DNA from 3 places in the Aeromonas sp. CU5 genome. Region 2 is predicted to be linked to each of the others. Evidence: predicted binding sites of a transcription regulator. Region 2 holds the regulator's gene; each other region holds the start of a gene.
The links. The regulator sigma-54, encoded in region 2, starts transcription at its own class of promoters, with help from an activator protein. The targets are predictions, from matches to a motif close to TGGCACNGTTTTNGCTT.
Positions count from the first base shown of each region.

Region 1: a site for sigma-54 is predicted at 3,728-3,744, ahead of CK911_RS04445 (flagellin). Genes of this name have one in related genera too.
Region 3: a site for sigma-54 is predicted at 1,332-1,348, ahead of CK911_RS21520 (flagellin). Genes of this name have one in related genera too.

Region 1 is NZ_CP023817.1:976,661-984,901, forward strand. It holds gene CK911_RS04425 (hypothetical protein) at 1-709, opposite strand, end outside; gene thiI (tRNA uracil 4-sulfurtransferase ThiI) at 887-2,335, shown strand; gene CK911_RS04435 (hypothetical protein) at 2,410-2,802, opposite strand; gene CK911_RS04440 (trimeric intracellular cation channel family protein) at 2,903-3,535, opposite strand; gene CK911_RS04445 (flagellin) at 3,919-4,839, shown strand; gene CK911_RS04450 (flagellin) at 5,420-6,337, shown strand; gene CK911_RS04455 (flagellar protein FlaG) at 6,376-6,798, shown strand; gene fliD (flagellar filament capping protein FliD) at 6,823-8,223, shown strand.
Region 2 is NZ_CP023817.1:4,162,667-4,170,907, forward strand. It holds gene CK911_RS18825 (KpsF/GutQ family sugar-phosphate isomerase) at 1-277, shown strand, start outside; gene kdsC (3-deoxy-manno-octulosonate-8-phosphatase KdsC) at 277-831, shown strand; gene lptC (LPS export ABC transporter periplasmic protein LptC) at 828-1,388, shown strand; gene lptA (lipopolysaccharide transport periplasmic protein LptA) at 1,375-1,902, shown strand; gene lptB (LPS export ABC transporter ATP-binding protein) at 1,906-2,631, shown strand; gene CK911_RS18850 (RNA polymerase factor sigma-54) at 2,697-4,136, shown strand; gene hpf (ribosome hibernation promoting factor) at 4,158-4,445, shown strand; gene ptsN (PTS IIA-like nitrogen regulatory protein PtsN) at 4,448-4,894, shown strand; gene rapZ (RNase adapter RapZ) at 4,941-5,807, shown strand; gene npr (PTS phosphocarrier protein NPr) at 5,828-6,100, shown strand; partial or broken gene CK911_RS18875 (KDGP aldolase) at 6,408-6,839, opposite strand; gene CK911_RS18880 (TonB-dependent siderophore receptor) at 7,037-8,241, opposite strand, start outside.
Region 3 is NZ_CP023817.1:3,353,474-3,361,714, reverse strand. It holds gene lfgL (lateral flagellar hook-associated protein LfgL) at 1-266, shown strand, start outside; gene CK911_RS14990 (hypothetical protein) at 281-1,288, shown strand; gene CK911_RS21520 (flagellin) at 1,535-2,665, shown strand; gene CK911_RS21515 (flagellin) at 2,838-3,902, shown strand; gene lafB (lateral flagellar capping protein LafB) at 4,026-5,342, shown strand; gene lafC (lateral flagellar export chaperone LafC) at 5,364-5,756, shown strand; gene CK911_RS14960 (LafX) at 5,876-6,214, shown strand; gene CK911_RS14955 (flagellar hook-length control protein FliK) at 6,205-7,284, shown strand; gene lafF (lateral flagellar basal body-associated protein LafF) at 7,344-7,778, shown strand; gene lafS (lateral flagellar system RNA polymerase sigma factor LafS) at 7,786-8,241, shown strand, end outside.

The DNA of each region.
Region 1 (8,241 bases), 1.4 Mb from region 2:
AGCCGCTACCCAGCATGGCGAGCAGATGGTCGAGGGCCTGATGAAATTCGGCCAGTTGCTGGCGAAAGCCGCTGCGCCCGCGCAGGGCAATCAGCGCTGCAAACGGAATGTCGGCCAAGTGAGTGGGCACTTGCAACGGGATCTCGAGGTGGAAGCAATCCTGACCACCCCGGTTGTGGTAGCGGGATTCCAGCAGGTGAAGCAGGCGGTCGAGATAGTCGTGATCGGTAATGAGCGCCCCGTCATTGGCGAGTGCCCACTCACGGGCGAGGCGCATGGAGAGCAGGTTGGCAAAGCGCCGCGCCATTTTGATCCCCCCCTCATCCCGGGTCGCAAAGCCGTGGGTCAGGCAAAAACCGTGCAGTCGCTCCAGTCCGGCCTGAGCCGGGCAGAAGCAGTCATGGTTGGCACGCTGGCGCCAGCGATCAATCAGCTCCTTGTTGCCAAACACCTTGTGGCGCACGAAATCGGGGGCAACAAGGCCACTGATCTGGTTCTCTAGCTGAGGGGTGATGGCTGCGAAGAAGGCGGGATCCGGACGTTCGGCCAGCAGATCGGTCTGATCTTCAAGCGTGCCCAACAAGGCGGTGAGGCCACTTTTTTCACTGACGGTGAAGACGAAGGCGAGTCGCTCCAGATAGAGCAGGGCAAATTTGAGCCAACGCTCGTCGCGTACCTCCATGCCGGGGTAGTAGATATAGGTCTTCATCGGATCAGTCTGTTGTCAAAAATCTGGCGAGGCGCAGGCTCGGGAATATACGCAAGATTGCGGGCGGGCGGCAAACATTGCATGGCGTAATGTGAGCAAGCGCTCATTCAGTAGCCGCTTGCCACAAAGTTCTGATATAATCCGCGCCCTTAAATCAAGGCCACCCGAGTCAAAACCATGAAGTTCATTATCAAGCTGTTCCCGGAAATCACCATCAAGAGCAAATCAGTTCGCCAGCGCTTCACCAAGATGTTGCAGGGCAACATTCGCAACGTGTTGCGTCGCTTCGACGAGGATGCCCGCGTACGGATGGATTGGGACAAGCTGGTAGTGAGCTCCCGCAACGATCAGTTCCACGCCCAGTATCTCGAGACCCTAGCCTGTATCCCTGGCATTCAGTACTTCCTCGAAGTGAAACTGAGCAACTTTACCGACCTGCACGACATCTTCGAACAGACCCGCGCCGTCTGGGGCGATCGCCTGAAAGGCAAGACCTTCTGCGTCCGTGCCCGCCGTGTCGGCAAACACGACTTTAGCTCGCTGGAGCTGGAGCGTTATGTGGGCGGTGGCCTCAACCAGCATTGTGAAACCGCTGGGGTGCGCCTGAAAAAGCCGGACATCCAGGTCAATCTGGAAGTGGAAAATGACGAGCTCTACATCATCAGTGCGGTGCACCACGGCATGGGCGGTTTCCCTATGGCCACTCAGGAAGATGTACTGAGCTTGCTCTCCGGTGGTTTCGACTCCGGTGTCGCCTCCTACCAGTTCATCAAACGCGGCTGCCGGGTGCACTACTGCTTCTTCAATCTGGGTGGTGCTGCCCACGAGATCGGGGTCAAGCAGGTCGCCTATTACCTGTGGAACAAGTTTGGCGCCTCCCACAAGGTGCGTTTCACCGCCATCGACTTTGAACCTGTGGTGGCCGAGATCCTCGAAAAAGTGGATAACGGTCAGATGGGCGTAGTGCTCAAGCGAATGATGATGCGTGCCGCAGGTCAGGTTGCCGACTACTTCCAGATCCCGGCACTGGTGACCGGCGAGTGCGTGGGTCAGGTCTCCAGCCAGACGCTGACCAACCTCAACGTCATCGATCGGGTGATCGACAAGGTGATCCTGCGCCCGCTCATCACTTGGGACAAGCCGGATATCATCAGCGAAGCGCGCCGCATCGGCACTCTGGAGTTTGCCGAGACCATGCCGGAGTATTGCGGCGTCATCTCCAAGAAGCCGACCGTGAAAGCCGAGCTCTCCCGCATTGAAGCAGAAGAGGCCAACTTCGACTTCGCCATTCTGGACAAGGTGGTCTCCGAGGCCCGTTACCTCGATATCCGCCGTATCGGTGAAGAGACAGCCGCGGAAGTGCAAGAGGTCGAAACCACTCAAGTGCTGGGCGCTGACGAGGTGATCCTGGATATCCGCTCTGCCGACGAACACGACGAGAAGCCGCTGGTGGTGGAAGGTCGTGAAGTGCTGCACCTCCCCTTCTTCAAGCTGGCCACCGCCTTTGGCGATCTGCCCAAAGAGATGACCTATCTGCTCTATTGCGATCGCGGCGTGATGAGCAAGCTGCAGGCGCTCTATCTGAAAGAGAAGGGCTTTGACAACGTCAAGGTGTACCGCCCGTAAGCGTGCTTTCACCTCCAATAAAAAATCCGGCCACTGTGCCGGATTTTTTTATTTCACAGAGTCAGCCATGACCATCAGGGGCAGGGGACCGGGGTGAAGGAGTCTTGCCCCTGGCAACGCCAGCCCATTTCCGCCTCCCGCATCTGCCACAGGTTGTCGTTGCGATAGAGGGTCAGGATGTAGATCATGTCGCTCTTGCTGCCATTGAGGGCGACCGAGAGCACCAGATCATTGTCCAGCTGCTGGGCGTGGATGCGACTGGGTATGTCGCCATGGCCAACGAATCGTAGTGCTACCTCACGGTAGTCATTGACCCAGTGCTGCTGTTGATGGCTGGCCTGACGTATCTGCTGGTTGAACTGCTGCACCGGCGCCGAGGCCAGGCGTCCAAATACCGCTTGTGCTTCGGCGTGGGCTACTGTCACGTTCGCCAGGATAAGAGTGGTAAGCATACCGATTTTGCGCATGAGAAGTTCCGGCTAACAACGACTGTTTCTATGACAACAGAAAAGCCGATTTGGTTCAACGCAAGGCCCACAGCGACATGATGGCGCTGTGGGCCTGCTCTCAATTGCGTTGCAGCGAGAAGGTTGGCAGCGACAGGTGCCAGTAGATAGCGGCAACCCGCAGGCCAAACACGGCTGTCATGCAGATGAGCATGGCGGTTACCCTGTCCATATTCGCCTCCAGCGCCAGGGTATAGAGAATGCCGCCAAGGATACAGGCGGTGGCATAGATCTCTTTTTGCAGCACCATGGGCACTTCTCGCGCCAGCACATCGCGGATCATGCCGCCGGCTACCCCGGTCATGGTGCCCATGATCACGGCAATCAGCCCCGGGGTGCCGAAGTTGAGGGCCTTCTGGGCGCCAATCACGGTAAAGAGGGCCAGTCCGAAGGCATCTGCTACTGGCAGCACATACCAGGGCATCCTGCGGGGCAGTTTGACCATCCACATACCGATCAGCGCCGTCGCGATGACGACCCAGATATAGAGCGGATCGCGTACCCAGAACACGGGGGTTGCCCCCAGGATCATGTCACGGATAGTGCCGCCGCCGATGGCGGTGACCGCCGCCAAAACCATGACGCCAAACCCGTCCATTCTGAGCCGGCCAGCCACCAATACCCCTGAAAACGCGAATACCGCAGTACCAAACATGTCGCTGATGTAAACAATCTGCTCAACCAGTGTCTGCATGGAGAACAACTCACGCCAAATTGTTGATGGGGCCGCGATTTTAGGGGCTGGCGAGCCCAATCGCCAACTGTGCTCGACAAAATTGAGAGTCGGCCGTGATTTTTTCTCGCTGCCCGAACCGGGAGAGTCTCGTGTGTGCCCGCTTGCCCCCGCCGTTGGCGGGGTTCAGGACGTTGCTGCTATCGCGTGTTTTGGCCCGTTTTTTTCCTTAAGTTTCCCCCTGACCCGCCGATATATAAGGTAAGCGGCGTTAATGCGATGAAGCGTTGAAAAAAATGCTAAAGACATCCAAAAACGAGCCGTTAAATAAGACGCATCGGGCACAGAAAATAATAAAGCCTGAGCAAATAGAAGAGTAATTTTAATAGCTTAGGAGAATAGTCATGGCCATGTATATCAACACTAACGTTTCGTCACTCAACGCTCAGCGTAATATGACAAACTCGACCAAATCATTGGATACTTCGTATACTCGCTTGGCATCTGGCCTGCGCATCAACAGCGCCAAGGATGACGCCGCAGGTCTGCAAATATCCAACCGTCTGACCTCCCAGATCAATGGTCTGGACCAAGGTAACCGTAACGCTAACGATGGCATCTCCCTGGCCCAGACTGCCGAAGGGGCCATGGATGAAGTGACCGGTATGTTGCAGCGCATGCGCACACTGGCACAACAATCAGCAAACGGCTCCAACTCTACCAAGGATCGAGAAGCCTTGCAAAAAGAGGTGGATCAACTCGGTGCCGAGATCAACCGTGTTTCCAGTGCGACGACGTTTGCGGGTACCAAACTGTTGGATGGGACCTTCGGTGGCAGCTTTCAAGTCGGTGCGGATGCGTATCAGACTATCGGTTTCAGTCTGTCTCAGACCGATGGCTTCAGTATCTCTGGCATTGCTGTAGCTGCGGGAACCTCGATTAGTGCCATCACCGGTCCAGCGGGGAGTATAGTGACAACGGTTGCAGTATCCCTTATTTTCACTGGTGGCGGCTCTGGCGGTATCAAGATTGGTACCCAGAGTGATGCCCAAAGTGTTATGGCTGCAGCGGATGCTATGTTGGGAGTCGTCGATGGCAAGCGTGCCGAGCTGGGCGCAGTGCAGAATCGGTTGGATTCGACCATTCGCAACCAGGCCAATATCTCGGAGAACGTATCAGCGGCTCGCTCTCGTATTCGTGATGCGGACTTTGCCACCGAGACCGCCAATATGACCAAGCAGAACATTCTGCAGCAGGCTGCATCTAGCGTTCTGTCGCAAGCCAACCAGCGCCCGCAGGCCGCACTCCAACTGTTGCAGGGCTAACAAAAGAAAACAGGGCGGTTGTTCAGGCCGCCCTGGTCAAGAGATGGAACAAAGGGGTGTTCGGGTTAGCACTCTGTTCTATCGGGAGAGAATACATTCTCTACTAGTGATGCCAAGGGTTGTCCAGATGTTCAGTTCTGTCACCCTTGGTCATATTCTCCTGAGCATATGCTCAACTTTAGGCCGGTTTACCGGCCTCTTTTTATTGTGTCGTCAAATTGACGTCACTCCTTCTTGATTCAGCACAAAACGTGCCAAGACTATCTTGCCCTGCGAATACACCACCATGCCGACCGAGCATAATGTGGTGCCTCTTTTGAACGTTGTCATTTGCCGCTTGCCGGATAAAAATTGCCGCTTTCGGCAAGGATTTTCCTAAAGTTTGTCGTCCTGCGGCCGTTAAATAAATTGAAGCAATCGAGGGGTGTTCGGAATCCAACGTTTGCACTACTGCGGGTGGCCTGTTCGTTCAAACAGACACCCGCCAGAAGAGACAGGCATGTTCAACCTGCTCTTCTAACGGTGGGACGTCGCTTTGGCGGCGCAACCCGCAGTCGCATGTTCTTCGGGAGAATAAATTATGGCCATGTTTATCAATACCAACGTTTCATCATTGAACGCCCAGCGTAACTTGATGAATACCGGCAAGTCCTTGGATACCTCATATACCCGCTTGGCATCTGGCCTGCGTATCAACAGCGCCAAGGATGATGCCGCAGGTCTGCAGATTTCCAACCGTTTGACCTCTCAGGTTAACGGGCTGGATCAAGGTAACCGTAATGCCAACGATGGCATTTCACTGGCGCAAACAGCAGAAGGGGCGATGGATGAAGTGACTGGCATGTTGCAGCGCATGCGTACTTTGGCTCAGCAATCATCTAATGGCTCAAACTCTACCAAGGATCGTGAGGCCCTGCAAAAGGAAGTGGATCAGTTGGGGTCTGAGATTAACCGGATCTCCAAAGACACCACTTTTGCGGGTACCAAACTGTTGGATGGGACCTTCGGTGGCAGCTTTCAAGTCGGTGCGGATGCGTATCAGACTATCGGTTTCAGTCTGTCTCAGACCGATGGCTTCAGTATCTCTGGCATTGCTGTAGCTGCGGGAACCTCGATTAGTGCCATCACCGGTCCAGCGGGGAGTATAGTGACAACGGTTGCAGTATCCCTTATTTTCACTGGTGGCGGCTCTGGCGGTATCAAGATTGGTACCCAGAGTGATGCCCAAAGTGTTATGGCTGCAGCGGATGCTATGTTGGGAGTCGTCGATGGCAAGCGTGCCGAGCTGGGCGCAGTGCAGAATCGGTTGGATTCGACCATTCGCAACCAGGCCAATATCTCGGAGAACGTATCAGCGGCTCGCTCTCGTATTCGTGATGCGGACTTTGCCACCGAGACCGCCAATATGACCAAGCAGAACATTCTGCAGCAGGCAGCGTCGAGTGTCCTGGCGCAAGCTAATCAGCGGCCGCAGTCGGCACTATCTCTGCTTGGGTAACAATGGGTAGTCTGGCTGATTGAGATGGGAGAAGTAAGATGACAACTGAACTCAGTAATCTGTCATCTGCCAATGGCGCTTCCTTACAGCTAAGTGACAAGAGCGGCCAAGTGGCCGCTCAACTGCTTCCTGGCTCAGTGGAGGATCCTGGTATTGCACTGCGGAAGAATCAAGATTCAAAAAATGTTGATCCCCCGCGGGGACAGAACCAAGCAGATTTTGAAAAACAGGTACAAAGTTTGCAAGAATATAGCCAACTACAAGGGTGGACGGTTAATTTCAGTTTGGAGCAAGACTTGGGCCAGGTAGTGATCAAGGTAATGGATTCTGATACCAGATCGGTTATACGCCAAATCCCGAGTGAAGAGCTGCTCGCAATTCACAAACGGATCCAAGCTCTGCACCATGGAGAGGCTGGGGCCAATCCCAAACTAGGTCTGTTGCTTGATCGTGAGATATAAATCGAGAAATGAGGAGAAGATAACATGGCAATTACCTCTGCTGGTGCAGGTTCTGGACTCGATCTCGAGAGTGTGATTGCGGCCAGTGTTGCTGCTAAAAAGGCGCAGCTACAACAACCGATCATCAAAAAACAAAATAGCACTCAAATAGCTCTCTCTGGCATTGGTCAACTCAAGTCATCCCTCACTACCTTTACTGATATTCTCGATACATTGAGTAAACCAGGTGCTTTCAACAAACGGACTGTCAACATTACCCAAGATAAAGATAACCCGGTGATGACAGTAGAAAGCAAAAGTGGTGGCTCAAATGGCCAGTACAATATTACTGTCAATAAATTGGCGACGACTAGTCGCCAAGAGGGCATCTTTGACAGCTCAACGACGTCGCTTATAACTCAAGATGGTCAACTGACTTTCAAAGCGGGTGCGAAAGAGTTCAAAGTTGATGTCAAAGTGGGGGATACCCTGCAAGATATTCGCAAGAGTATTAACAGTAATAGTGATAATTTTGGATTAAGTGCAAATATCGTTAACACCGCAGATGGTAAGGCAAAGCTAATTATTGACTCTGGTATATCAGGGGATGGTAAAGACTTGAGTATTACCGGCAATACGTCTGAGCTCGGTATGTTCTCAATTGGAGAACCTGGTAGCGTAATGAATCAGACTCAGTCGGCGAGTGGTGCTGAAATTCTGGTTGATGGTAATATTCTCAAAAGTGATACCAACGTTTTCAATGATTCAATCCAAGATCTTAAACTTACCGTGCTACGAGTATCTGATAAAGATACTAATGGTGACCTCAAATCCAACAAAGTAGATATTACGACAGATAAATCATCCATTCAGGATATGGTTAAGCAATTTGTGGATGGATATAACGCACTTCAAGATAAGATGGGTGCACTTGGAAAGCGTAACAGCATTGTTGGTGGTGTCAGACAGGATGATGGCGGTGCTCTTGCTGGCGATGCAAGTACGAGAACAATTAACAGTTTCATGGCAAACACGATCACTGGTAAGACTGGCTCAAGTACAACTTATTCAAGTATCTTCGAAGTTGGTATAAAGATGGACAATAAGGGCAAGCTATCTCTAGATAAAGAGAAGTTTGGCCAAGCTGTTGATAAAAACTTCGATCAAGTTGTTGCACTGTTTGGTGGTGATGATGGTTTGGCCGCCACTTTGAATAATGGCCTAAAGGAGTATACCAAATCAGGAGGCATGTTGGCAGAACGCTCCGACACGCTTAATGCTGACTTGCGCAGTTTGAGTGAAAAACAGGCTACGTCAAATGCCCAGCTAATTAAATATGAAGCTTCCTTGCGAGCTCAATACGGTAGTCTGGATGCTTTATTAGTTAAAATGAACAACTCAGCCTCAGCGCTGCAGTCGTTGAGAATCAATAGTTATAATAAGTGATAACTATCTTTAGAGGTT
Region 2 (8,241 bases):
GATGACGGCGATCATCAATGTCGATGGCGTGTTGGCGGGGTTGTTTACCGATGGTGACCTGCGCCGCATTCTCGACCAGCAGATCGATATCCATCACACCCCCATCAGCCGTGTGATGACCACCAACTGTGTTACCGTAGGGCCAGAGATGATGGCGGCTGAAGCCGTCAAACTGATGGAAACCCGCAAGATTAACGGATTGCTGGTGGTGGATGAAGAGAAGCGCCCGCTCGGTGCCTTCAACATGCACGACCTGCTGAAAGCCGGAGTAATTTGATGCAAAACGTACCGACCCTCTATGGTCCGGTGACGCGCAGCCAGTACGACAAGGCGGCGCAAATCCGCCTGCTGGTGTGCGATGTGGATGGGGTGCTCTCCAACGGCCTCATCTACATGGGAAACAACGGCGAAGAGCTGAAAACCTTCTGCACCCGCGATGGTGCGGGCATGCGGGCGTTGCTCAATGCCGGGATCGAGATCGCCATCATTACCGGGCGCAACTCTCGTATTGTCAGCGATCGGATGAAAAGCCTGGGTGTGGCTCACGTGGTGCAGGGAGCTGATAAAAAGCTGCCTCACTTCGAAGCGCTGCTGGCCAAGCTGGGGCTTAGCCCGGAACAGGCTGCCTATATGGGAGATGACACCATAGATCTGCCGGTGATGGCCGCCTGTGGCCTTGGCATCGCGGTGGCGGATGCTCATCCGCTGGTGCTGAGCCGTGCTGATATGGTGACTCGCCTTGGCGGTGGCATGGGCGCGGTGCGCGAGGTGTGCGACCTGATCCTGCAAGCGCAGGGGTTGGCCGATGACCTGCCCGAGGCATCGGTATGAGCAGACAGACCTTGTTGTTTGCCTTATTGCTGCTGGTGGCGCTGGTCGCCTGGCAGTTGGGCAAGGTGGAGCTGGTGCCGGAGAGCGCCGTCAAAATCGAAAATTATCAGCCGGATTTTGTCGCCAGGAATCTGGTGACCACCCGTTTTGACGTGAATGGTAAACGTACCGAGCGATTGGAGTCTGACTACGCAGAGTATTACCAGCTGCTCGAGCAGGCGACCTTCGACCAGCCGGTGGTCTATATGTATGACGAGCAGGGGAGTGCCGAGTGGAAGATCACTGCCGAAACCGGCGTGCTCAACACCGGTGACAACGTGATCCTGCGGGATAAGGTGCATCTGGATGGGCTACTGCCAACTAGCTTCATCTCCACGCTCGATACGCCCTATCTGGAGCTGGATCTGGTGACGCAGGATGTGCGCAGCAACCGGGAAGTAAATATTCTGGGTCGGGATTTCCAGACCCAAGGGGTTGGCCTCAAGGGCCATCTGGACCGCAAATATTTTGAGTTACTGGATCAAGGTCATGCCATCTATTTCAATGAAAAACGCTAATCTGGCTCTCGCAGCCCTGTTGTTGTGTGGTGCTGTGACTGCCAAAGAGTCCGACTTTGCCGAGAAGGTCTATGTCGATGCCGTCAAACAGGTGGCCGAGATGCAGGATAATCGCATCACCTTTGAACAGAATGTCATCATCACTCAGGGCACCATCAAGATCCATGCCGACAAGGTGGTGGTGACCCGTTCCGGTGAGAAAGGGGCCGAGGTGATGACTGCCTACGGCAAGCCAGCGACCTTCTTCCAGATCATGGATAACGGCAAGCCGGTCAATGCTCATGGCAATAGCATTCGTTACGAGCTGAAAAACCGGCTGGTCACTATTACCGGCAACGGTCAGCTCAAGCAGGAAGATAGTCTGGTCACTGGCGACCTGATCCGTTATGACATCGACAAACAAAAAATGACTGCCGAGAGCAAGAACCCGACCCAGCGAGTGAGGACCGAGTTCCTGCCGGATCAGGTAGAGAACTTCGACAAACCCGCCGACCAGAAGAAGCAGGGAAAATAAGCCATGGCAGTGTTAAAAGCAGTTGGGCTGCAAAAAAGCTACAAACGTCGCATGGTGGTCAGCGACGTTAGCCTGGAAGTGGGCACCGGCCAGATTGTCGGCCTGCTGGGCCCCAATGGGGCGGGCAAGACCACCTCCTTCTACATGATCGTGGGACTGGTGCAGCGGGATGCCGGTATCATCACTATCGACGATCAGGATATCAGCCTGCAGCCGATGCATGTGCGGGCTCGCAATGGCATCGGCTATCTGCCGCAGGAGGCCTCTATTTTCCGCCGCCTGTCGGTGTTCGACAACCTGATGGGGGTGATGCAGACCCGCAAGGGGTTGAGCCGCGAGGAGCGTGAGGACAAGGTTCAGCAACTGCTGGAAGAGTTTAACATCACCCACATTCGCGACAACCTGGGTCAGAGCCTCTCTGGCGGTGAGCGCCGTCGTGTCGAGATCGCCCGCGCGCTGGCGGCAGAACCGCGTTTTATTCTGCTGGATGAACCCTTTGCCGGGGTTGACCCGATTTCTGTGATAGACATCAAGAAGATCATTCAGCATCTGAAAGATAGAGGCCTTGGCGTCTTGATTACCGACCACAACGTCAGAGAGACTCTGGACGTATGTGAGAAGGCCTATATCGTCAGCCACGGCAAGATGATTGCCGAAGGTGCACCGGCAGACATCCTCGCCGATGAACAGGTCAAGCGCGTCTATTTGGGCGATCAATTCAGTCTATAGTAAGGGGGCATGCCTTCATTCTCTTTGACGAATGCCTCGCTGAACATAAGGATATCCCGACGTAGATGAAGCCGACATTACAGTTGCGTCTCGGTCAGTCCCTGACCATGACGCCGCAATTACAACAAGCGATTCGTCTGCTCCAGCTCTCCACTTTGGAACTTCAGCAGGAAATTCAGCAAGCGCTCGAGAACAACCCCCTGCTGGAGCAGGAAGAGAGTGAAGTACAAGAGACCAGCCCGGAAGAGCCTGTTGACGCCAGCCAGCTGGATTCCAGCGATGCCATGGCGCAGGAGCAGATGCCGGACGAGTTGCCGGTAGATACCACTTGGGATGAAGTCTACTCTGCCGGGACCGCCCAGAGCGCTGGCCCTATCCACGATGGGGAAGATAGCGTTTATCAGGGCGAGACTACCGAAAACCTGCAGGATTATCTGTTGTGGCAAATGCGGCTCACCCCGTTCAGCGATGTGGATGCTGCCATCGCCCTCGCTATCATCGATGCTATCGACGAGTCCGGCTATTTGACCGTTGAGCTGGAGGATATCTTGCAAGCGGTCAGTAGCGATGCGCTGGAGGTCGAGCTTGATGAGGTCGAAGCTGTGCTCAAGCGGGTGCAGCATTTCGATCCGGTCGGCATCGCTGCCCGTTCGGTGCAGGAGTGTTTGTTGATCCAGCTGGGGCAGTATGACCCGCAGACTCCCTGGCTCAACGAGGCCAAGGAGGTGCTCCTCGAACATATGGATCTGCTCGGTAATCGTGACTACCGAACCCTGGCGCGCAAGACCAAACTCAAAGAGAGCGACCTCAAGTCGGTGCTGGATCTGATCCAGCTGCTGGAGCCGCGCCCCGGCAATGGCATCATCCAGAGTGACTCCCAGTATGTGATCCCCGATGTCTCTGTGGTCAAGAAGGGTAGCAAGTGGGTCGTTGAGCTAAATCCTGATTCTTCCCCGCGTATCCGGGTCAACGAGACCTATGCTGCCATGGCCCGCAATGCGCGCAGTGGCACGGATACCCAATTTATTCGCTCCCATCTGCAAGAAGCCAAATGGTTCATCAAGAGCCTCGAGAGTCGCAATGATACCCTGCTGAAAGTAGCCTGTTGTATTGTCGAGCAACAACAGGGCTTTTTCGAGTATGGTGAAGAGGCGATGAAGCCGATGGTGCTCAACGACATCGCCGAAGCGGTGGAGATGCATGAATCGACCATTTCCCGGGTGACAACCCAGAAATACATGCATACCCCAAGGGGCATATTTGAACTGAAGTTTTTTTTCTCCAGCCATGTGAACACCGAAGGAGGAGGAGAGTGCTCATCGACCGCAATTCGCGCGCTCATCAAGAAGCTGGTCACGGCAGAGAATCCTGCCAAGCCGTTAAGTGATAGCAAGATCGCGGATTTGCTGGCCGAACAGGGTATTATGGTGGCGAGACGCACGATCGCTAAGTATCGCGAATCCTTGTTTATCGCACCTTCCAATCAGCGTAAACGCCTGGTTTAGGCAAAACAAAAGGATGATGTTATGCAAATTAACCTGACCGGACACCATGTCGAGATCACCGAAGCTCTGCGTGAATACGTGAGTAACAAATTTGCCAAACTCGAGCGTCACTTTGACCACATTAATAACGTTCATGTGGTGCTTAGTGTGGAAAAACTGAACCAGATAGCGGAAGCTAAATTGCATGTCAGTGGCGGCGAAGTGTTTGCTACCTCTGAGCATGCTGATATGTATGCTGCGATAGACACCTTGCTCGACAAGCTGGACAGGCAGATCATCAAGCACAAAGATAAGTTAAATAAAAAATAACTATGCAACTTGAACACATATTGAGTCGGGACTGCACCAAAAGTGCAGTCCCTTGTACCAGCAAGAAACGCGCCCTCGAAATCATCAGCGAGTTGGCCGCCGAACGCCTTGGCACCTCCCGTCAGGCGCTGTTCGAATGCTTGTTGGCCCGCGAAAAAATGGGCAGTACCGGGATCGGTGCCGGTATTGCGATTCCCCACGGTCGTATTGATGATGCATTCCCGCCAACCGCGATTCTGATGACCTTTGCTGATCCCATCCCTTTTGATGCCATCGACAACCAACCGGTAGACCTGTTGTTTGCCTTGCTGGTGCCTGAAAGCGAGTGCAAGCAGCATCTCAAGACCCTTTCTCTGATGGCCTCCAAGCTGGGTGACAAGGCGGTCTGTCGCCAGCTGCGTCAGGCAACCAGCGATGAAGAGCTCTATCAGATCATGACCTCGGCCTGATACTCAGGCTTGGAATGACCCACCTGTTTTGGCGTGAGGGAACAAGATGCAGTTAATCGTGGTAAGTGGACGTTCGGGCTCCGGTAAAACGGTAGCCCTGCGTGTGCTGGAAGATCTGGGTTACTACTGTGTGGATAACCTGCCGGTTAACTTGCTGCCCCAGCTGATTGTCTCGGTCGAAAGCCAGTATGACAAGCTGGCGGTCAGCATCGACGTGCGCAACCTGCCAAGCGATCCGGATAAGCTGGAAAACCTGTTGGCGCAGGTGCGCAATGAAGGGCGAGTCACGTTCTCCAGCTTCTTCTTTGATGCCGACAATGGCACCTTGCTCAAGCGTTATGGCGAGAGCCGCCGCTTGCACCCCTTGTCGCGTAACAAGTTGTCGCTGGATGAGGCGATCCGTGAAGAGACCAATTTGCTGGCGCCCATCTCCTCGACAGCGGATCTGCGCATCGATACCACCACCCTCAGCATTCATGACCTGAGCGAGCTCATCAAGACCCGGGTGCTCGGCAAGAAAGAGAACGAGCTGGTGCTGGTGTTCGAGTCGTTTGGTTTCAAGTACGGCATTCCCAAGGACGCGGATTTCGTGTTCGATGCCCGTTTTTTGCCCAATCCGCACTGGGTCCCCGAGCTCAAGCCGTTTACCGGCAAGGATGAGCCGGTCGCCAACTACCTCTCGGCGCAGGCCGACGTGATGCTGTTCACCCAGCAGATCGAGCATATGCTGGTGACCTGGTTGCCCCATCTGGAGCGTAACAATCGCAGCTATCTCACAGTCGGTATCGGCTGTACCGGTGGTCAGCACCGCTCGGTCTTTATCGCAGAACGGCTGGCCAGCGCCTTCCGTTTGCTCGGCAAGAACGTGCAGATCCGGCACCGCACACTCGACAAGAGTGCGCCCCAATCCTGATGGACCAATAGGACGACCCGATGACTGTTTCCGCCTCGGTTGAAGTGAAAAACAAGCTGGGCATTCACGCCAGACCAGCCATGATGCTGTTCGAGCTGGTGCAGGGTTTCGATGCCCACGTCCTGCTGCGCAATGAAGATGGTGTCGAAGCCGATGCTGACAGCATCATCGGCCTGCTGATGCTGGATTCTGCCCAGGGGCGACAGGTGGAAGTACAAGTTGAGGGCCCCGAAGAGGAGGAAGCCCTGGCTGCGGTGGTGGAGTTGTTTACCTCCGGCTTTAACGAGGAGTAATCACTTCCCGTTCCATATTATGAGCCAGTACGAGCCAGCGCTTTGAAGCTGGCAAAGTCCCGACAAGCCAGCAGGTTTTTGCTGGCTTTTTCGTTCATGAAGGCCAGAAACAGGTCGTAGAGACCCATAGCTTCTTCGTAGTCGGCCTTGCTGATGGATGTAGCAGAGCAGATGTTCGACCAGTTGTTCGCTCGCCGCCGCCATGGCCGGGCTCAACCCCGGACTGTCTGCAATCAGACGTGCCTAGGTCTGGATGGCGAGGCCAGCGATCTCGTCATCTGCTGGCTGCATATCAGCTTTCCCCTACTTAGTCAGACAACCGCTGCTTTACCATATCCAGCAGGGTACGCACATCGTTGGTTCGGGTTTGGCCGCTTTCGCTGTCGATAATGGAGCTATAGACGTGGGGGAGCACCTTCTGAACCCCTGCACCCAGTGCGATCAGCACTATCTCCTCGAAGCTTTCCAGAGTGGGATCCAGCCAGAAACCGTGGCGCGCACTGGCCTCGGCCATCGCCTGATACTCGTCGCGACAGGCAAGCCCGCCCATGGGGAATAACTTGACCGAGCTGCCGCCCATGTCCTTGAGCGGGGCGATGGCGGAATCGATAGGAACAATGCCGTCCGGCTGCTGGGTGCTGAGGGGGCGGGTCACCATACCCGGCGTGCTGGTGGGGGAGATCAGCCCATTCACCAGCGTTTGTGAGTGGCCGAGCAACGCCCGACAGGCGCCGACTCCGGGGGCCACAGCGGGGTCAGCATTGTGTGAAATTGTGATATTTATCGCAGAATTTAACGAAATGAACTGAGCACGGGGCTGGTGGCCAAGGTGCGACAACATGGTGTAGCGGTGACGGTTCCCCTTGGTATGAAGAGGGGGGCTTCATAAAAAACTGGCCAGCAGGGGCTGGCCAGTCGGGGTGGTTGTCACAGAGATCAGAAGCGGTAGGTACCGGTCAGGCTCAGCTGACGGGGCGTGCCCGGCATGATCTGGTTGGCACTGGTGGCGCTGACGAAGTACTCGTGATCGGTCAGGTTCTCGGCGCTCAACTGGGCTTCCCACTGCTGCCAGCGATAACCGGCGCGAGCATCGAAGCGGGCGTAACCGGGCAGTGTGGTGGTGTTGGCGTTGTCGGCGAAGCGATCGCCCACCGCCGTCACGCCGGTTTCACCGAACCAGCCCTGCTCGCCACTCTGGTAGCCGAGATAGAGCTGGCCATTCTGGCGGGAGACGTTCATTGGGCGCTTGCCCTGCAGATCCGCATCCGCCTTGACCTGTTCCGCATCCTGAATGGCGAAGCCGCCACGCAGGTAGAGCTCGTCGGTCAGCTCGGCGCGGGCGCTCAGCTCGACCCCCTCGGTGCGCTGCAGGCCAGTGAGGATCACCTTAGTGGGATCCAGCGGATCCTTGGTGCGCTTGTTGTACATCTCCAGTCGATAGAGGGAGAGAGTGGTCGCCAGCTTGCCATTCAGCCAGTCACTCTTCACACCTCCTTCGTAGAGGCGGGTGTGCTGGGGTTCCAGCCCGTTATTCTTGTCGCCCGGGGTGATGCCGATCAGCTCGCCGCCCACCGGAGTGAAGGTCTTGCTGTAGGAGGTGTAGAAGGCGTGATCCTCGAGGGGATTCCACACCAGACCGAGGCGCGGGCTCAGGCTGTTGACCGAGACGCTCTCCTCCTTGTTGAGGTCGTAGCGGCGACTGGTGACGGTGAAGTCGTCACGGCGCAGCCCGCCCACCAGATGCCAGTCACCCAGGCTGAGCTGATCTTGCAGATAGAGGCCATTGCCGCGCACCTTGTGTTTGGCATCGCTGGAGAGCTTCATGGCGCCATTGTAGGTGGGCAGTGAGCCCGGATCGTAGAGGTTGCCGGACGGGATGGCGGTGGCGTTCTGGTAGAGCTTGGGTGTGCGCTCCTGCCAGTTCTGCTCGAAGCCGACCAGTAGGCGATGTTCCACCGGGCCGGTCTGGAACAGACCTTCGGCCTCGGTGTTGCTGATCAGGTTCTTCGCTTTCAGATCCTGCTGCCAGCGGGAGCGGGTCACCAGATCCCCTTTGACGCTGGTGACATAGGTGTTGTCAAACTGGCTGTCGAGGGTGGAGTAACCGAGCTGCTGGCGCAACTGCCACTGATCGTTGATAT
Region 3 (8,241 bases), 810 kb from region 2:
GGGCTATGCTCGGTCGCAGTCAGGCGCTGCAAGATAATATCAGTCAGGCGGTGAGCACTATTGGCGCCCGGATCAATCTGCTCGATCAGATTGATGAGAGTCATGCCGAGAAAGGTGTCTATAGCAAGGAAGTCAGTAACCAGATAGAGTCGCTGGATTATGCCGAGGCGGCGACCCGACAGGCCCACGTCCTGATGGCATTACAGGTGCAGCAACAAGCTTTTGCCAAGGTTAATGGCCTGAGCTTGTTCAACTACATGCCGTAACGAGCGAAGGAGTCATGATGCAGGTCCAGCAAACCCGTCTTGGAAGCGTTGCAGAGCCGCAGGCAAAGCCCAAGTTGCAAGGCCGGCAGACCTCGCAGGCTCATCCCCAGGTTGCCAAAAAACAAGGCGAACGCCACCCCAATATCATCCGGATGGATAGATGGGCACTGGTCGGTGCTGCCCAGCAGCGCATTGCTCATGCTCAGGCAGGGGAGCAGGCGCTTAATCAGGTCTGGGGCGAACTGAAGCGGCTGGAGCGGCAATTGGGCCAGCGAGAGCTGGCTACCAATGATGTGGCTAATCGCTTGAAAATGCTGGAAGAGAAGGTGACTCAACCAAGAGGCCCCTTAACCTCCGAGCTCAAGCCCAGACTCCTTGCGTCATCCCAGGAGATGCGCACCCAGTTCACAGCCGAACATCTGGACCTGCTCAGTGCCAAAAATAGCACCGAACGGCTGGTTTTCTCCTTTCCCCAGAGCAACAGTGCAGTGGAAGTGACACTTCCGGCTGGTGCCCGGGATGGAGAAGTCGTTGCCAGACTCGATCAGGTGCTGCGCAAAGAACATATCCAGGCGAGGTTAAATGAACTGGGCAAGCTGGAGTTGTCCGTCGCTGACCCCCATCGCCGTAAACTGGAAGAGCCCGTACTGGTTCGTGGTGAAGGGATCCGTATCCCCGCCGGCAACCCGATCCCGGTGCAATTCAAGCCCAAATCCGGACAGCTAACCCGCATGGCCGAGGGGATCACCAAGGGTGAGATCCGTCAGGAACAACAGCGACTGAAACGCGTGCTGGGGGAGATCGAACACTCGGTGCGCGAACTGAAGCAGTTTCGCCAGAAGATGGTGTTGCAGCTGGACAAGGTCAAGGCGCGTAGCCAGAGCTTGCAGCAAGATGAGTTGGCACAACTGCAATCTTCGCTCTCTGCACGGTTGTCGCAAGGGGGGTATATGGGAACCATGTCTGGTTTGCTTGCACAGGCCAACGTCACCCGTCAGGGAGTGGTCGCCTTATTGACCTGATCACGTTTAGAGTGTTCGATACTAGGAAACCGCCCGACTTGTCTCGCGCGGTTTTTTTATTGGTAATCTGGTCAGTGGGCGGTGCGTCTGGGTGGGAGTGAGGCGAATTGTTTGCTGGGTGAGTGACAGTGCAGAAATAACCATCAGCAACAGAAAAAAGATTTAATTTTCACGTGGCTATGGTCGTTTTCTAGGGGGGTCTACCCAAGCGCTGCCAGCGGCAGCATCCATTTCGAGGAAACGAAAATGAGTCTGTCAATTCACACCAACTTCGCCAACATGGTGACCCAAAACCAACTGACCTCTACCAACAAAATGGCCAGCACTGCCATGCAGCGTCTGGGTACTGGTCTGCGCATCAACTCTGCCGCTGACGATGCAGCCGGTCTGCAGATTGCCACCCGTCTGCAATCCCAGTCCAACAGCCAGAAAGTCGGTATGCGTAACGCCCAGGATGCCATCTCCATGATGCAGACTGCGGAAGGCGCCATGGACGAGATGACCAATATCGTTCAGCGCATGAAGGATCTGGCCACCCAGGCCGCCAACGGCACCAGCAGCGACAAAGATATCGCCGCCATGAACGCTGAATTTGGCGAGCTGACCAAAGAGCTGCAGAACATCGCTGGTAATACTACCTTCGGTGGCGAAAATCTGCTGGACAAGACCGGTGGCAAATTTGCCAAGGGTGAGGTGACCTTCCAGATCGGCGGTTCCGACACCGAGCGCCTTGGTCTAGATATTGGTGATGCGCTGAAGAAAGTTGTTGGTGGTACAACACTATCTGCTGCAGACCAAGCTCTTGTTAAAGCAGTGGATGATTACAAAACTGATGCTACAGCCGGTTCCGCAGCTAAGAAGCTGGCTGATGCCAAGCAGACTGTTGCTGATAAGCAGAAGATTGTTGATGATAAAGAAAAAGCTTTGGCTGGTAGTGCGACCCAAGCGGAAAAAGATGCAATCGTTACTGCGCAGAATGCAGTAGATCCTCTCCAAAAAGCCTTCGATGATGGCCTTAAACCTTTGACTAAAGCTGCCGCCAAAGTCGGTAGCGGTTTGGATTCCCAGGTTTTGGCCAATGGCATTACCGATCAAGAAAGTGCTCAGGTTGCGATGGGCAAGATGGAAGAGTTTATGCAGGATATCACCAGCGTCCGCTCCTCTCTGGGTGCCAATATCAACCGCCTGGAGCACACCGTTAACAACCTCTCCAATATGAAAGAGAACACCGATATCGCCAAGGGCCGCATCATGGATGCCGACTTCGCTACCGAAAGCACCAACATGACCAAGAACCAGATGTTGATGCAGGCGGGCATGTCTGTACTGACCAAGTCCAACGAAATGACCGGCATGGTCACCGGGCTGTTGCGCTAATCCCCCCCCCCGGAAAAGGCCATCGCAACGATGGCCTTTTTTACAACCGTGATCTGCTCGTTCAGCCAGCGCCAAATAGCGCGCGTATTTAATATTTTTTCGCGCTTGGTCGCTCTCTTGTGGGGTCACGTTAAAAGCTGCCAGTGGCAGCATCTATTTCGAGGAAACGAAAATGAGTCTGTCTATTCACACCAACTTCGCCAACATGGTCACCCAAAACCAGCTGACCTCCACCAACAAGTTGGCCAGCACCGCCATGCAGCGTTTGGGTACCGGTCTGCGCATCAACTCTGCCGCTGACGATGCCGCCGGTCTGCAGATTGCTACCCGTCTGCAATCCCAGTCCAACAGCCAGAAAGTGGGCATGCGCAACGCCCAGGATGCCATCTCCATGATGCAGACTGCCGAAGGCGCCATGGACGAGATGACCAATATCGTTCAGCGTATGAAGGATCTGGCTACCCAGGCCGCCAACGGTACCAGCAGCGACAAAGATATCTCCGCCATGAACGCCGAATTTGGCGAGCTGACCAAAGAGCTGAAGAACATCGCTGGCAACACCACCTTCGGTGGCGAAAACCTGCTGGACAAGACCGGCGGTAAATTTGCCAAGGGTGAAGTGACCTTCCAGATTGGTGGCTCCGACACCGAGCGCCTTAATCTGGATATCGGCGATGCGCTGAAGAAAGTGGTGGGCGGTGCCCCTGTGAGCGCTGCAGATAAAACCAAACTGGATGCGATCAAAACCTACAAAGATGACTCTGCTGGTGCAGCTAAAACGTTGAAAGACGCGAAAGTTGCAGCAGCAGGTGCTCCCGGTGATGCAACTAAAGCTGCTGACCTTGTGGCTGCACAAACAGCATATGACACTGGTCTGAAAGCAGTAACCAAAGATGCGATTGATGCTGGTACTGGCCTTGATGCGGGCATTTTGGAAAACGGTCTGACCGATCAGAAGTCTGCTCAGGTTGCGATGGGCAAGATGGAAGCGTTTATGCAGGATATCACCAGCGTCCGCTCCTCCTTGGGTGCCAATATTAACCGCCTGGAGCACACCGTAAACAACCTTTCCAACATGAAAGAGAACACCGATATCGCCAAGGGTCGCATCATGGATGCCGACTTCGCTACCGAAAGCACCAACATGACCAAGAACCAGATGTTGATGCAGGCGGGCATGTCTGTACTGACCAAGTCCAATGAAATGACCGGCATGGTCACCGGGCTGTTGCGTTAATAGATGATGGGCTGCCACCGCGACAGGTGGCAGCCTGTTTTATCGTTAGCCTGCCGGTTGGAAAGGCGAGAGCTGGTTTTTCCAACATGCAGGTGTTGCAGTATTTTTTTTAGGAGCTGATATATGCAGGTCGATCCCGCCTCTATTGCGATGCAAATGGTGGCCAATGAACGCAAAAATATGGACAAGTTGCTGAAAGGGCAGATGGCCACGGTCAAAGCGCAGCAAAGTTCACTGGCTTCTATCGACTCAAAGCTATCCAGTTTCCAAACCCTGCTGAAGGATTTAAACAAGCCTGCGTCACTGCAAGCACAGAAAGCCAGCCTTTCTCAGGAAGGCATCATGACGGTGACCAGCAATGGCAAGGCAACGCCGGGCCAGTACAATTTTCAGGTCAATCAGTTGGCCCAGTCGCATCAGTTCGGGGTGCAACTAGCGGATGAAAAAGCACCATTGCCAACCACCGGAAAAGTGTCGTTTACCGTAGATGGCAAGGCGTTCGCTATCGATTTGGCTACCTTGCCTGCGGGGTCGACAGCTCAGAGCCTGGTTTCTGCCATCAATGACGCGACGGATAATCCGGGGGTTAAGGCCAGCCTGATCCGCACGGATGGCAAGGTTAACCTGGTGCTGACCAGTAAAGATAGCGGGGCTGCCAAGGTGTTTACCCCTGTCTATGATGGCGACCCGGCGTCAGATTTCGGCAAGGCTTTTCTCGCCGGAAAGGTGATTACCCCAGGTCAGGACTCCATCATCAAGATGGGGGTGGGTACTAATGCGCTGGAGATCAAGTCGCCGACCAACAAGATTGAAAACGTGGTGGAAGGGCTAACGCTGGATCTCACCAAGGTGCAAAAGGCAACGGATGGCCCGATGCAGGTGACAGTGGGTTATGACAACGAAGCAGTGACGGGCTCCCTGAAAAAGTTTGTTGATAGCTACAACGAACTGCTGGAGCTGCTGAATAAGGAAACATCCACCGACCCCAAGAAAAAAGGGGTGCTGGCGTCAGATACGACGGTTCGTAGCCTGAAAGGAACGCTTGCCAATGGGGTGCGAAACCTGCCAGCAGGGATGACCCTGAGCCAGCTTGGTATCAAGACTGAAAAGTCAGGCAAGCTGGTCTTCAGCGAGACGGATTTCAAGAAGTCCATCGAGAAAGAGCCTGAGCTGTTGGGTAAGGCTCTGATGGGGGATAACGGTTTGCTCAAGCGGATGAGCAAGGTGCTTGATCCTTTCTCCAAGACTAATGGTGTGATGGCCACCCACAAGAGCACGCTGGAAGCCAATCAAAAGCGACTTGATGGTAAAATGGAGGCATTGGATAAACGCATGGAGTCTGTTTACAAGCGTTATCTCAATCAATTCAATACTATGAATCAGATGACACAGACCATGGAATCGTTTAGCAATTCCTTGGCCCAGATGTCTAAATCTTGAACCATCAACAGCGAGTGACCCATGTTTGAATCCGAAGATGGCTATGATGCCTATCGATTTGCCGCCACTGAAGCAAAGGCTGCCAGTGCTGATCCATACCAGCTTGTATTGATGCTGATGGATGGCCTGCTGGATGAGATGGCTCGTGCGGAAGGGCATATTCTGGCAAAGCAGTTTGAGCGTAAGGGATTGGCCATCAACAAGTGCATGCAGATCCTGGGTGGGCTGGACAGTGCTCTGGACATGGACAAAGGCGGCGATCTGGCGGTTAACTTGCATCGCCTCTACGACTACTGTGGCCAGAAGTTATTTGAAATCAGCGTCTCCAACAATATCGAAGGGTTTGCTGAGGTGCGTAAAATTCTGCAAGAGCTGAAAGAGGGTTGGGAAGCCATGGCGCACCACCCTCGTTAATACGGAAGTTCCGCTTCCTTCTCCAGAGCTATTACCCTCCATCAAGACCTTGAAATTTAATAAATATAGATCTGGCCCACTCTTTGCTTGTGGGCTAGTTCATCTTTTGGGGGCTTGCCATGTCAGTTATTGATCCCGCTTTGCGTGAAGCGGATGTGCAGACTCGCCAGCGTCAGCTATTGGGGTTGGGAACGCTGTTGCTACAACAGGCACAGGCTGGGCAGTGGGATGCCGTCCGGTTGACCGATAGTCGTTTCGCGCAATTTGTCTCTCAAGTGAGCCAAAACACCGAACTATGGACGGCATTGCGACCGGCGATTGAGCGGGTGCAAGTGCAGTATCAACAGGCTTTTCAGCTATGCGAACAGGAGACCGCAATTCGTAAACAGGAGTGGCAACAACTGTCTGCCATTCGTGAAGGGTTGACGGCATATGGTGAGGTGCAGGAATGGGATTAATTCAATTCGCCGGTTTTGAGGCGCTTCATACCCACGATGCCGCTGCGCTTAATCGTCTGTCAGGGCAGTCTGGCAGTGAAGGGGAACTTTATCAGCCGCTGGATGAGACGCTTGAGCCACTGGTGACGCTGCCACTCCCCGAGCTTGCCGCTGACGACAGAACCATCGATGAGGATAAGGCAGAGGCTCCTTCGCAAGAAGATGCTGCCGTTGAGCAACTCCAGGCATTTACCCTCACTCCGCCCGTTCTTTCCAGGGCTGAAGAGACTGGATATCAAGGCTTTATGCTGAACCGTGCCGCTGTGACCACGGCAAGCAGTGAGAGCGGTTCAAAAATGGTTGTAGAGGGGAAGTTATCACCAGCTCTTCGCATGCTGATGGGGACGTCTATGTCAGCGGGAGAACCGCCTGCCGCCAGTAGCACTGAGTCGGTAGCTCCTGCATTTGCCCAGATGCTCTCCAGTTTGCTGGCCAAATCAAGTGGTCAAAGCGCAGAGGTGCTGGGGCGATTCAGTTTGTCTGCGGTGGCCAGTATTGATCCAGGCGCTCCACTCGACGCCAAAGTGGGGGAGAGCTCGTTGCCAGATACCCGTCATCTGCTTGCTGGTCAACTGTCACCTCAGGTGTCCCGGACTGCGGAGTATCAGTGGGCCCCTGCCCGCCTGTCTGACAATCAGACTCAGTGGGGGCAGCAATTGGTGGATTTGTTGCGTGACAAGGTCGAGTTGCAGGTCAATCAACAGGTGAAACAGGCTCATATCCGGCTGGACCCGCCAGAGTTGGGGCGGCTGGAGTTGACCGTCAAGCTCGATGGTGACCGACTCAATGTCCAGTTGAACGTGACCAACCCGGCAGTACGTGATGCATTGATCCAGTCAATGGAGCGTTTGCGCATGAGCCTGGCTCCCCATCATGCCGGTGGGGTGGAGGTCAATGTGGGGCAGGGAGGGGAGCAGCGACAGCAAGATCGGTGGCAGCAGGAGAAGATTCTGGCTGGCCGTCGTCAGTGGCAGGATGAGCCGGATTCCCAATGGGCGACAGTGCACGACTGGCTCAATACCCTGGTCTGATTTTTAACCCGTAATAGCGAGAGTGGTTGTACATTATGCGGCGTGTCATGAAGTGGTTGATGGTTGTCGTCATTGCCCTGTGCCTGCTGGTTTTGCTGGCATATGGGGCCTGGTTGAAACGAGATGTGATTGAGGTTTGGTTGGGATTGGCAGAGCCAAAGCCAGAGTTGAGCAGTACTCCGCTATTCAAGCCGATGGAACGCTTTGTCATCAGTCTGGAAGGGGGGGAACAATCCCATTATCTGGTACTGGAGTTGGCACTGGTGACCTACAACCCGGCACAGGTTGCCAAGCTGGATGAGCTGACACCCCTGATCCGTAACGCCATGGTGCAGTATTTTAGCCACCGCTCCCATGATGACGTAAAAGTTGAGCTGCAGAATATCTCCAAACTGCAGACATCTCTGCGCGATAAGCTGGTAACCACTGTGCAGGGATATGGTTATAAACCCTATCTGGATGAAGTGCTCATCACTAAGGTACTGGTACAGTAATTACCATATGACTGATTCTGCTTGGGATTCTCAACAAGAGTTCGCTGATACGCCGCCAATTCCCCGTATGGGTGAGCAGGCTGTTATTACTCGTTATTTGCCCCTGGTTAAACGTGCTGCATGTCACCTGCGTAGTCAGGTCAGTGCCTGTTTTGATCAGGAGGATATGGAGCAGGTAGGCATGATGGGGCTGCTGGAGGCCTGGCGCCGATATGACAGCGAGCCCGATGCCCAGTTCGAAAGTTACGCCTTCAAACGGGTTCGTGGCGCCATGCTCGATGAGTTGCGCCGCCTGGATTGGCGACCACGCCAGTTGCGACAGCAGGTACATGGCCATAATCAGGTGCAGCGTGAACTGCACAACCGGCTTGGTCGCGCGCCCTCAGAACAAGAACTTGCCGCAGCACTCGATTGCTCGGTGGAAGAGGTGCGCCAGCTGTCCTATGCCAGCCAGGCTGAAGCA